DNA from 3 places in the Mycobacterium sp. NGS66 genome. Region 2 is predicted to be linked to each of the others. Evidence: riboswitches for the same ligand, from Rfam matches in the RefSeq annotation. Region 2 holds a riboswitch; each other region holds the start of a gene.
The links. Region 2 has a riboswitch for magnesium ahead of AC5Y2L_RS25020 (PE family protein). Riboswitches for the same ligand answer to the same signal wherever they lie in the genome.
Positions count from the first base shown of each region.

Region 1: it holds a riboswitch for magnesium, as region 2 does, so the genes downstream of both, AC5Y2L_RS03720 (hypothetical protein) here and AC5Y2L_RS25020 (PE family protein) in region 2, are expected to answer to the same signal.
Region 3: it holds a riboswitch for magnesium, as region 2 does, so the genes downstream of both, AC5Y2L_RS11510 (Rv1535 family protein) here and AC5Y2L_RS25020 (PE family protein) in region 2, are expected to answer to the same signal.

Region 1 covers NZ_JCALCG010000001.1:759,766-762,970, reverse strand. The annotation lists gene AC5Y2L_RS03730 (acyltransferase family protein) at 1-307, shown strand, start outside; gene AC5Y2L_RS03725 (O-methyltransferase) at 311-970, opposite strand; M-box (ykoK) riboswitch at 1,044-1,218, shown strand; gene AC5Y2L_RS03720 (hypothetical protein) at 1,450-1,668, shown strand; gene AC5Y2L_RS03715 (NADP-dependent oxidoreductase) at 1,742-2,680, opposite strand; gene AC5Y2L_RS03710 (hypothetical protein) at 2,816-3,205, shown strand, end outside.
Region 2 covers NZ_JCALCG010000017.1:70,309-73,513, forward strand. The annotation lists partial or broken gene AC5Y2L_RS25010 (IS21 family transposase) at 70-379, opposite strand; partial or broken gene AC5Y2L_RS25015 (copper-transporting ATPase) at 806-1,080, opposite strand; M-box (ykoK) riboswitch at 1,410-1,580, shown strand; gene AC5Y2L_RS25020 (PE family protein) at 1,871-2,170, shown strand; gene AC5Y2L_RS25025 (PPE family protein) at 2,184-3,205, shown strand, end outside.
Region 3 covers NZ_JCALCG010000004.1:344,585-347,789, reverse strand. The annotation lists gene AC5Y2L_RS11520 (NAD(P)H-dependent flavin oxidoreductase) at 1-364, shown strand, start outside; gene AC5Y2L_RS11515 (TetR/AcrR family transcriptional regulator) at 361-1,029, shown strand; M-box (ykoK) riboswitch at 1,105-1,289, shown strand; gene AC5Y2L_RS11510 (Rv1535 family protein) at 1,568-1,798, shown strand; gene ileS (isoleucine--tRNA ligase) at 2,107-3,205, shown strand, end outside.

The DNA of each region.
Region 1 (3,205 bases), on a different contig from region 2:
CATCGTGAGCTCCACCGGCGTGCGCGTGGTGGTGGCCACGGTTCCGTACAGCCGGGGCGGTGAAAAGCCCGACGGCCGCCTGTATCCGGAGGACCAACCGGACCGCGTCAACCAGTGGAACACCATGCTGCGCAACACGGTTGCCCACCACCCGAATGTCCAGATTCTCGACCTGAACAAAAAGCTATGCCCGGACGGCGTTTACACCGCCAAGGTCGACGGCATCAAGGTACGCAGCGATGGCGTCCACCTCACCCCGGAAGGTGTCAAATGGCTGACCCCCTGGCTCGAGGAGTCACTGCGATAGCTGCTAATCGCCTGCCCGACAACTGATTTCCATGCTGTCGCTGTCGCGGACCAGAAAGTTGAAGCTGACATAGCCGTTGTCGGGGTTGCGTACGCGCTCCAGATAGGGCTGGGTGTCGGCCGCGCTCGTGTTGTCGGCCACAACCAATGCACCTGCGGACAGCCGCGGTTCGAGCAACTCGATCACGGGCAGATATAAATCCTTCCACCCGTCCAGCAGGACGAAGTCGACCTTGCCGTCCAGGTCGGCGAGCGTACACAGCGCGTCTCCTTCCAGAATAGTGATCACATCGTCAAGGCCGGTCTCGGCGAATGTGCTTCTGGCCGCGGCTATCTTGGTTTCGCTGAGTTCAGTGGTCACCACCCGGCCGTCGCCGTTGTCGCGCACCGCCGCAGCCAGATGAATGGCGGAGATGCCGAACGACATCCCGAATTCCACCACGGTGGCCGGGCGGGTGGCGCGCACCAGCGCGTACAGCAACCGCCCGGCTTCGGGCGTCACCGGGATGTAGAACTCGCTCATCGCCTCGGTGCGCTCTTCGGTGGTCATCGCACGACCCAGCTCTTCACGTTTCTCGCGCAACAGCGACATCTGGTTCTTCGCCTCGGTGTACATCCGGTCGAGCGCGGTCACGATCCTGGGGTCTTGCAATGTGATGGCCATGATCCGACAGCCTAGGGCGCCATCGCATACAGCGTTTGACGAGCAACGGGTCAGAGTGCGAGCATGGCTTCTGCATGCACCTCGTTAGGTGAGGCGTCTGCATGGATACAGGCCACTGACCTCGAACGTCGAGAGACGCCCCGGGTCAGGACAGCTCTTCCCGGACCCAAGGGTCGAGCCCAAGTGGCTTCTGGGCGATGGTCCAGATACGCCGTGCAGTGCCAAAGCTCCAACGAGAGGGGTGTAAGTTCGGCGGGTTTGATGACATGCCCGCCGGGCGTTTGCCTCTTCTGTGCAGCGCAGTGTGGTGACACCCGCGTGTGTCCTGGCCGTGAGGAGGTGAGGGCGAGATGAGTCCCAGCGATAGTCCCTATCCGCAATCCATCTTGTTCCGATCCGGTTCCGGCATTCTCGTAGCCGCCTGAGCTTTTCGTTCTGAAATGCCATGAACCGGTCGACGTTCAGGCAGGAGATGAATCATGGCTTTCGTTGTTGCACACCGTGTTACCGGTGCTGAAAAGGCGTCGCGGACGCCCCGGCGCGCGCTGCTGCGCACTGGGCGGTTGCTGGCGAAAAGGTTGTGTGGATGGCACACACCTACTCCGCAGCAGCGGGCCGACCTGTATGTGTCGCGCATGCCGATCGCGGTGATCACGGCCTCGCTCGGCGGGCATCCGTCCGACACCGTGCGCCGCTAATCCCACGGCGAGCAGACGCAAAGTCCCCCGAAAACACCACTTTCGGGGAACTTTGCGTCTGCTCGCGGGTGATTCAGCCATTCGGCAGCAGGACGATCTTGCCGTGCGTGTGCCGGCGCTCGAGTTCTTCGAACGCGTCGGCCACCCGCTCCAGCGGATAGGTCGCGGCGACGTCGAAGTCGATGGCGCCGCTGGCGATCAGGCCGGCGATCTCGGAAAGCACTTCCGGTGTCGACGCTTCCATGCTGCCTTCGGTTTTCGCGCCGACCTCGGCGGCTTTCTGAAACGAGATGATGGTGTCGATCCGCTCGGGTGCGACGCCGAGGTCGACGGCGAGCTGGACGTACTCCGGACCGAAGAGGTCGATGAATGCGTCAATCCCGTCCGGCGCCGCGTCCCGCAGCCGTTCGGCCAGCCCGTCTCCATATGCGATCGGCGTGACGCCATGCGTGCGCAGCCAGTCCGCGTTGCCCGGCCCCGCAATACCCAGGACCACCGCCTCGCGCAGGACCAATAGCTGCACGACCAGGCTGCCGACTCCACCGGCGGCCGCAGAGACGGCGACCGTCTCGCCCGGCTGGGGCGCGACCGCCCGGACCGCCGCGTAGGCCGTCGCGCCGACCACATACAGCGATCCCGCGACCGCCCAACTCAATTCAGGAGGTTTGCGGATCAGCTGGCCCACCGGCACGGCCGTGTGGGTGGCGTGGCTGGACCGGCGGAGGCTGAATCCCAGCACCTCGTCGCCGACCGCCAATTCGGTGACTCCAGGGCCCACCGCCGTCACGACGCCGGCGAGGTCGCTGCCCTCGCCGGACGGGAAGGTGGCCGGGAACATCTCGTGCATCGCTCCCACCCGGATGCCGGCCTCGCCGGGGTTGATCCCCGCGGCGCGAACTTCGACCACCACCTCCCCCGGGCCTGGCGTCGGCATGTCGATGTCCGCCACGTACAACACATCCCGGCCCCCGTAACGGTCGAACCGTACGGCGCGCGCCACTGCAGCCGTCATTGTGAACTCCTAACCTGCCGATAATCGCGGCCCATGCCGGTGCGCAACAGCGGGAGCGGCGCCCTTGTTCCCGCCCACGATTCCCAGTAGCGTCAGGCGCCGCGGCACACTGGTGACGGGTTTGGAAGGAATGCCATGAAGCTTTCTCGGAAAACACTCGCCGGCTGCGCGGTGGTCACCGTCGTGGTGAGCGCCGCGACCACCGGCTGCGGCCCCGGTGAGAGCCCAGGGTCGTTGCCGTCCATCGCCCCGAGCACGTCGGCCGGCCCGCCATATCCACCGAAGGCCGACTACACGAATTTGCTGATCCCGGTGACCGATATCGGCCAGGATTTCAGCGCCTCCGACCCGGTGCAGAATCCGAACGGCGCCCCAGGTGTCTCGCAGCTGTTTACCAACGGGGACAACAGCCGCCGCATCGGCGACAGCATCTTGCTGGTCAATGAAGCCAAGACGGCGAAGTTAGGACTCGAGAACACCAAGAACAACTACGCCAGCAAGGTCACCGGCACCTGGCAGCCCGCC
Region 2 (3,205 bases):
GGCGGTGAGTTTCTTCCACACGGGTGAATTAATGCTCGACGACGCCGGATATTCCCTCGCGCCCGTGTCCGGAAGGGACTCAGGCCGCAACTCGGCCACCCGGCCCGGCAGTGTCGCATCGACCGCGTCCAACCGATCCGCTCGGCGATCACCGTCGCCGGCATCGTCGGATACAACCACAGCGATTGTCGGATCTGCAGCTCAACTGCGTCCGGATCCCACCTTTCGGCGGCCGCTGATACTTCGGGGGTTTGTCCGAGGCCAGCGCTGCCCACCCGGTATTGCGCGAAATACCCGTCACCCGCGCGATCGCCTTGATCGGCAACCCCTCGGACCGGTTGCAAACGACGATCTCAGCCCAATCCTCCTCGGCCAGCATCTATTTCGTCCTTCCTGACTCGACTAGAGCCAGGATCACCAGACATGGGGTCAAAATTTGGATGCCACGCGGTGATCAGTTTCACGTGCCGTCGACAAGCTTGAGGCCCGTGAATCGGGCTTGGTAAGGGTGCCACCGGGGGAGCACTGTGAAGACGCGCACGGCCCAACGCGGCTTGAATACTTGTTGTCGTGGGCCAGCTTCCCCGCCGGCGCCGCTGCCGGCGCCGCATTAGTTTGTTAGTCAGCGATCCCAGATGTTCGCGGTCGCCGCGTGCGTATCTGTGCTCATGAGCGCATGCCCCACTTTTCAATGCCGACCGTCGCCTGCTGCGGCAATAACCACGACGGCCGGGTCTGATTGTTGTGACCGATGCCTAGGTGGTGGAACTGCCCGTCACTGACTGCCCGAGGGCAGCGTTGCTTTCTAATCGAGGAGGGATGGCTCAGTCGCCGACTGCCCGTTGGGCGATCGTGATTGACCGTTGATGAGGCGGTATCGGATCAGCCGGGAGCTGTTGGTGGCCACTGCCGCCGACGGCGCGTTGTGCAGGATCGCGGCAAGCACCGGTGAAAAGGACACCCCCAGCACCTACCATTAGCGAACGTTGTTGACGGCGGTCGACATCCGTAGTTCTGCGGAATAACTTTGACCGCATGTGCGCCCAGATCAGGCACGTGGATCAGGCGCTGCAGATTGTCCGTTGGCCGATCCTTCGGTGGGATGCCTGGGTGCCCCCGGGCTCGGGTTTATCGACCATCTGCCTCACCTCACTTGCTTCAGGCAAAAGCGGAAACTACCGGTTTGGCCACGAAGGCTGCTCAATAAATCAAAAGACGCAAGTCAAGGTACAGCCCTGAATGCCGAATCCCGAGAACAATATTCATGCTGAAACACAACCGCACTCTGATTTCACGGTCATCCTGCATCACGGATTCGGGTCGCCGAACTCCGACCCACAGGGGATTGACAGGGGTTCACGTGGTGAAGGGGGTTGACGGGCGCCGGTTTTGGTGTGAGCATTGCCGTGCATGCACCTCGCTAGGTGAGGCGTCTGCACGGATATAGGCCACTGACCTCGAACGTCGAAAGACGCCCCCGGTCAGGACAGCTCTTCCCGGCTTAAGGGTTGAGCCCAAGTGGCTTCCGGCTCAACCGGATACGCCGTGCAGTGCCAAAGCTCTGACGAGAGGGGTGCCGCGCCTGGCTGATTCGCCGGGTGACCTCATCCCGTTGTGCACTATGGCGGCACCCCCGTGTGTCCTGGCCGTGAGGAGGTGAGAGCGAGATGAGTCGCGGTGATAGTCCCTATCCGAGTCCAATGACCATGTCGTTCGGATCCGGCCCCGGCACCGTTTCCATCATCTGAATCGGCTTGCGCCGCTTCGGTTAACACACGCACGCCATCGTTTCGTCGGTGTGCGTGGTCCTCGCGTGCTGTGACACCGCCACAGCCGCAGCTTCAGTCTGCCTTCCTTAAGGAGAAGTCCGATGTCTTTTGTGACCACACAGCCGGAAATGCTGTCGGCGGCGGCCAACCACTTGCAAGGTATCGGTTCGGCGCTAGCCGCCCAGAACGCGGCCGCCGCGCTGCCGACGACAGCAGTGGTACCCGCCGCTGCTGACGAGGTATCTGCGTTGACTGCAACGCAATTCGGCTCGCACGCGGCGATGTATCAGGCGGTAAGTGCCCAAGCCCTGGCGGTTCACGACATGTTCGTGCGCATCTTAGCTGCCAGTGCCGCTTCGTATCTTGCCACCGAGGCAGCCAACGCTACTGCGACTCTCTAAAGGGGGTACTGCGATGACCACGATATTTGACTTCGGCGCGTTACCACCGGAAATCAACTCCGCCAGAATGTATTCCGGTCCAGGAGCGACATCGATGTTGGCTGCCGGATCGGCCTGGAATGGGCTCGCCGCTGAGTTGCGTTCGCAGGCGACAACCTACGAATCGGTGATCTCGGGGCTGACCAGCGCAGGCTGGCGCGGTCCGGCATCGGCCTCGATGGCGGCCGCCGCGGCACCCTATGTCGCATGGATGAACACCACCGCCGCCCAGGCTGAGCAGACCGCGAGCCAGGCCACGGCCGCCGCAGCGGCCTATGAAACCGCATTTGCGATGACGGTACCGCCGCCGGTGATCGCGGCCAACCGCGCGCAGCTGGCAGCGCTGGTGGCGACCAACGTTTTGGGGCAGAACACCCCGGCGATCATGGCCACCGAAGCTCATTACGGCCAGATGTGGGCCCAGGACGCGGCGGCAATGTACGGCTACGCCGGATCGTCGGCGGCCGCATCCAAGCTGACGCCTTTTGGTGCGCCGCAGCAAAACACCAACCCGAGCGCTCTGGCCAACCAGGCTGCCGTGGTGACCCAAGCCGCCGGAACATCGGCGGGCACGACGAGCACACAGGCGACGCTGTCCCAATTGGTCACCACCATGCCCACCACGCTGCAGGGGATGGCATCACCAATGTCGTCCTCATCGGCCTCGACGTCCGGGCTCGGCGAAATCGCTGGCCTCCTGACTGGGCAAGGGTCGGGAAATTCTGCGCTGGACAGCTTCTGGAATCAATGGGGGCCCAACGCGAATATCTGGAACACCATCTTCTCGTCGGGCTTCTACATGCCCAGTAACACGTTAGGTGCATTCACGGGGCTGATGGGCCACGCGACTGAACCTGCGGAGGCGTTGGGAGCGGCGACCGAAGGGCTTGGTGCTGCGCTGGCCGGCCCCACCGCCGGCCTGGGCGGTTTGGGCGGCCTGGGTGGTCTGGGCAGCGGAGTATCGGCCGGGCTCGGAAACGCGGCCTCGATTGGTCC
Region 3 (3,205 bases), on a different contig from region 2:
AACACCTCCGGTGGTCAAGGACAAGTTCCTGGCCGCCAGTTCGTCGGACACCGTGCGGTCCCGGTCGATGACGGGCAAGCCGGCCCGGATGCTGCGCACGGCCTGGACCGACGAGTGGGACCGGCCGGATACCCCCGACCCGCTGGGCATGCCGCTGCAGACCGCGCTGGTCGGTGAGCCGCAGCTGCGCATCAATCAAGCCGCCGGCCATCCCGGCGCCAAGGCACGCGAGCTGGCGACCTACTTCGTCGGGCAGGTGGTCGGATCGTTGGATCGGGTCCGGCCCACCCGCGCGGTGGTGCTCGACATGGTCGAGGAGTTCATCGACACCATCGGACGCCTCGAGGGCCTAGTAGACAGGTGAGCGCCACCACGCGCCGGCGTCGGGCGGTCAGTGCCGAGGACAAGTCGCAGCGCCGCGACCAGATCATGGCGGCCGCCAAAGAAGTGTTCGCCCGCAAGGGTTTTCACGCCACGACCATCGCCGACATCGCCAAGCAGGCCGGCTTGGCCTACGGGTCGATCTATTGGTACTTCGACTCCAAGGAAGACCTGTTCCACGCGCTGATGGCGGTTCAGGAGGTTGCCTTGCGCGCGCGCGTCGCGACGACGCTGAGCGAGCTGAATGGGTCACCGCACAGCAGAGAGGCGTCGTTACGCGCCTTGCTGAAAGCATCCGTGCAGGCGACATTCGAGTTCTTCGAAGCCGACAAAGCCACGGTCAAACTGCTCTTTCGCGACGCCTACGCGCTGGGCGACCGGTTCGAGAAGCACCTGGCCGGTATCTACGAACGGTTCATCGACGACATCGAGACGGTCATCGTCGCCGCTCAACAGCGCGGTGAGATGGTGTCCGCCCCGCCCCGGATGGTGGCGTACACACTGGCGGCGCTGGTCGGCCAGTTGGCGCACCGGCGCCTGCGCACCGACGACGACGTCACCGCGGCCGAGGTTGCCGACTTCGTGGTTTCGCTGGTGCTCGACGGCCTGCGCCCCAGGGTGCAGGTGAACAGATCCGGGCCAGACTGAAGAAACGGTAAATATTCGACAACGCACCCCGAACGGGTTTGACCCAGCACGGCGGGTCATGCATCATCGGTCGGGTAAGCACCTCGTTAGGTGAGGCGGCTACACGAACACAGGCCACTGACCCCGAACGTCGAAAGACGCCCCGGGTCAGGACAGCTCCTCCCGGATTAAGGGTTGAGCCCAGGTGGCTTCCGGCTGGGATTGTTTCCCAGGCCAGGACACGTCGTGTGGTGCCAAAACTCTGACGAGAGGGGTGCCGGCTTCCGACAGTCGTCGGATCTCCGTACTCCTTTTGTGCACGCCTAGATCGTGCGGGTGACCGCGCGTCGTGACCGCGAAGGAGGTGAGGGACGCATGAGTTCCAGTGGTAGTCCGGGTCGATATCCGGACTGTGTTTCGTCCCGATCCGGTCTGCGGCGCGACATCCTCTTCAGCTGAGCCGAAAGCCAGGTCCGCCTGAGATCGGAACCACGCCGGGACGAACGACGTCAGTTCAAGTCAGTCCCCTAGTGCTCGTTCGATCTTTCAGGAGGCGATCATGACCGTTGCTCTCTACGACGAAGTAGCCGTGACCGCCGCGCCCAAGCTGCATGTGGTGCGCGACGGCGAGGCGATCCAGCCGGCCGCGCCGAAGAAGGTGGCGCGCCGTATCGAGAACCGGCCGTACGGCGACCCGCTGGTCGACGGGGCTGCCCAGTTGCTCACCGTTCCAGTGCGTCACGTGTATGCGGCGCTGCTGCGCATCGGTGTGCTCCAAGTCCAGGCCTAGCGCATGGACGGCGAGCAGACACAAAATCCCTGATTTTCGCGCGAGAATCAGGGATTTTGCGTCTGCTCGGCACAGGACACCTGCCGCTGATTTGCGGCGCTCAGTAGAATCTGTGCATCGGCACCGATCCGGCCATCACCGGGGAGCCTTCGGAAGAACAGCTTCAAAGCCCAGTAGAACCGAACGGGCAGGCCCGTCACAGCCTTGAACGAGTGGCCGCGCGGCTGCGCGGCAAGCGGGGTGGTACCGCGGCGCTCGCGCGTAGCGCGTCGTCGTCCCCGTGCCTGCACCGATGGCACAGGAGACGGATGAGCGACACCGCCTACCCACGCACCAACCTGGGCGCCGACCAGCACGGCGGCTCCCCGGACTTCCCCGCGCTGGAAGCCCAGGTCCTGGACTACTGGTTTCACGACGACACCTTCCGGGCGAGCATCGCCCGCCGCGATGGGGCTCCGGCCTACGTGTTCTACGACGGCCCGCCGTTCGCCAACGGTCTGCCGCATTTCGGTCACCTGCTGACCGGCTACGTCAAGGACATCGTGCCGCGGTACCGGACCATGCGCGGCTACAAGGTGGACCGCCGCTTCGGCTGGGACACCCACGGGCTGCCCGCCGAGCTCGAGGTCGAACGCCAGCTGGGTATCACCGACAAATCCCAGATCGACGACATGGGGATTGCCGCGTTCAACGACGCCTGCCGGGCATCGGTGCTGCGCTACACCGACGAATGGCAGACCTATGTGACCCGTCAGGCCCGCTGGGTCGACTTCGACAACGACTACAAGACCCTCGACCCCACCTACATGGAGTCGGTGATCTGGGCCTTCAAGCAGTTGTGGGACAAGGGGCTGGCCTACGAGGGTTACCGCGTGCTGCCGTACTGCTGGCGTGACGAAACCCCGCTGTCCAACCACGAACTGCGGATGGACGACGACGTCTACCAAAGCCGCCAAGACCCTGCTCTCACAGTCGGATTCAAGATCGCCGGTGGGCAATTGGACGGCGCCTATCTGCTGGTGTGGACGACTACTCCGTGGACCCTGCCGTCGAACCTCGCGGTCGCCGTTCATCCGGAGGTGACCTACGTGCAGGTGGCCGCCGCCGATCGCCGTCTGGTGCTGGCCGAGGCGCGGCTGGCGGCGTATGCCCGTGAGCTGGGTGAAGAGCCCGAGGTGCTGGGGACATACCGCGGCGCCGATCTGCTGGGCCTGCGCTACCTGCCGCCGTTCCCGTACTTCATGGACTCGCCCAACGCATTTCGCGTGCTGCCGGGGGACTTTGTGACCACCGAGGACGGCACCGGCATCGTGCATATGGCGCCGGCCTACGGCGAAGACGACATGACCACCGCCGAGCAGGCCGGCATCGCGCCGGTCACTCCCGTCGACGCCAAGGGCCGCTTCG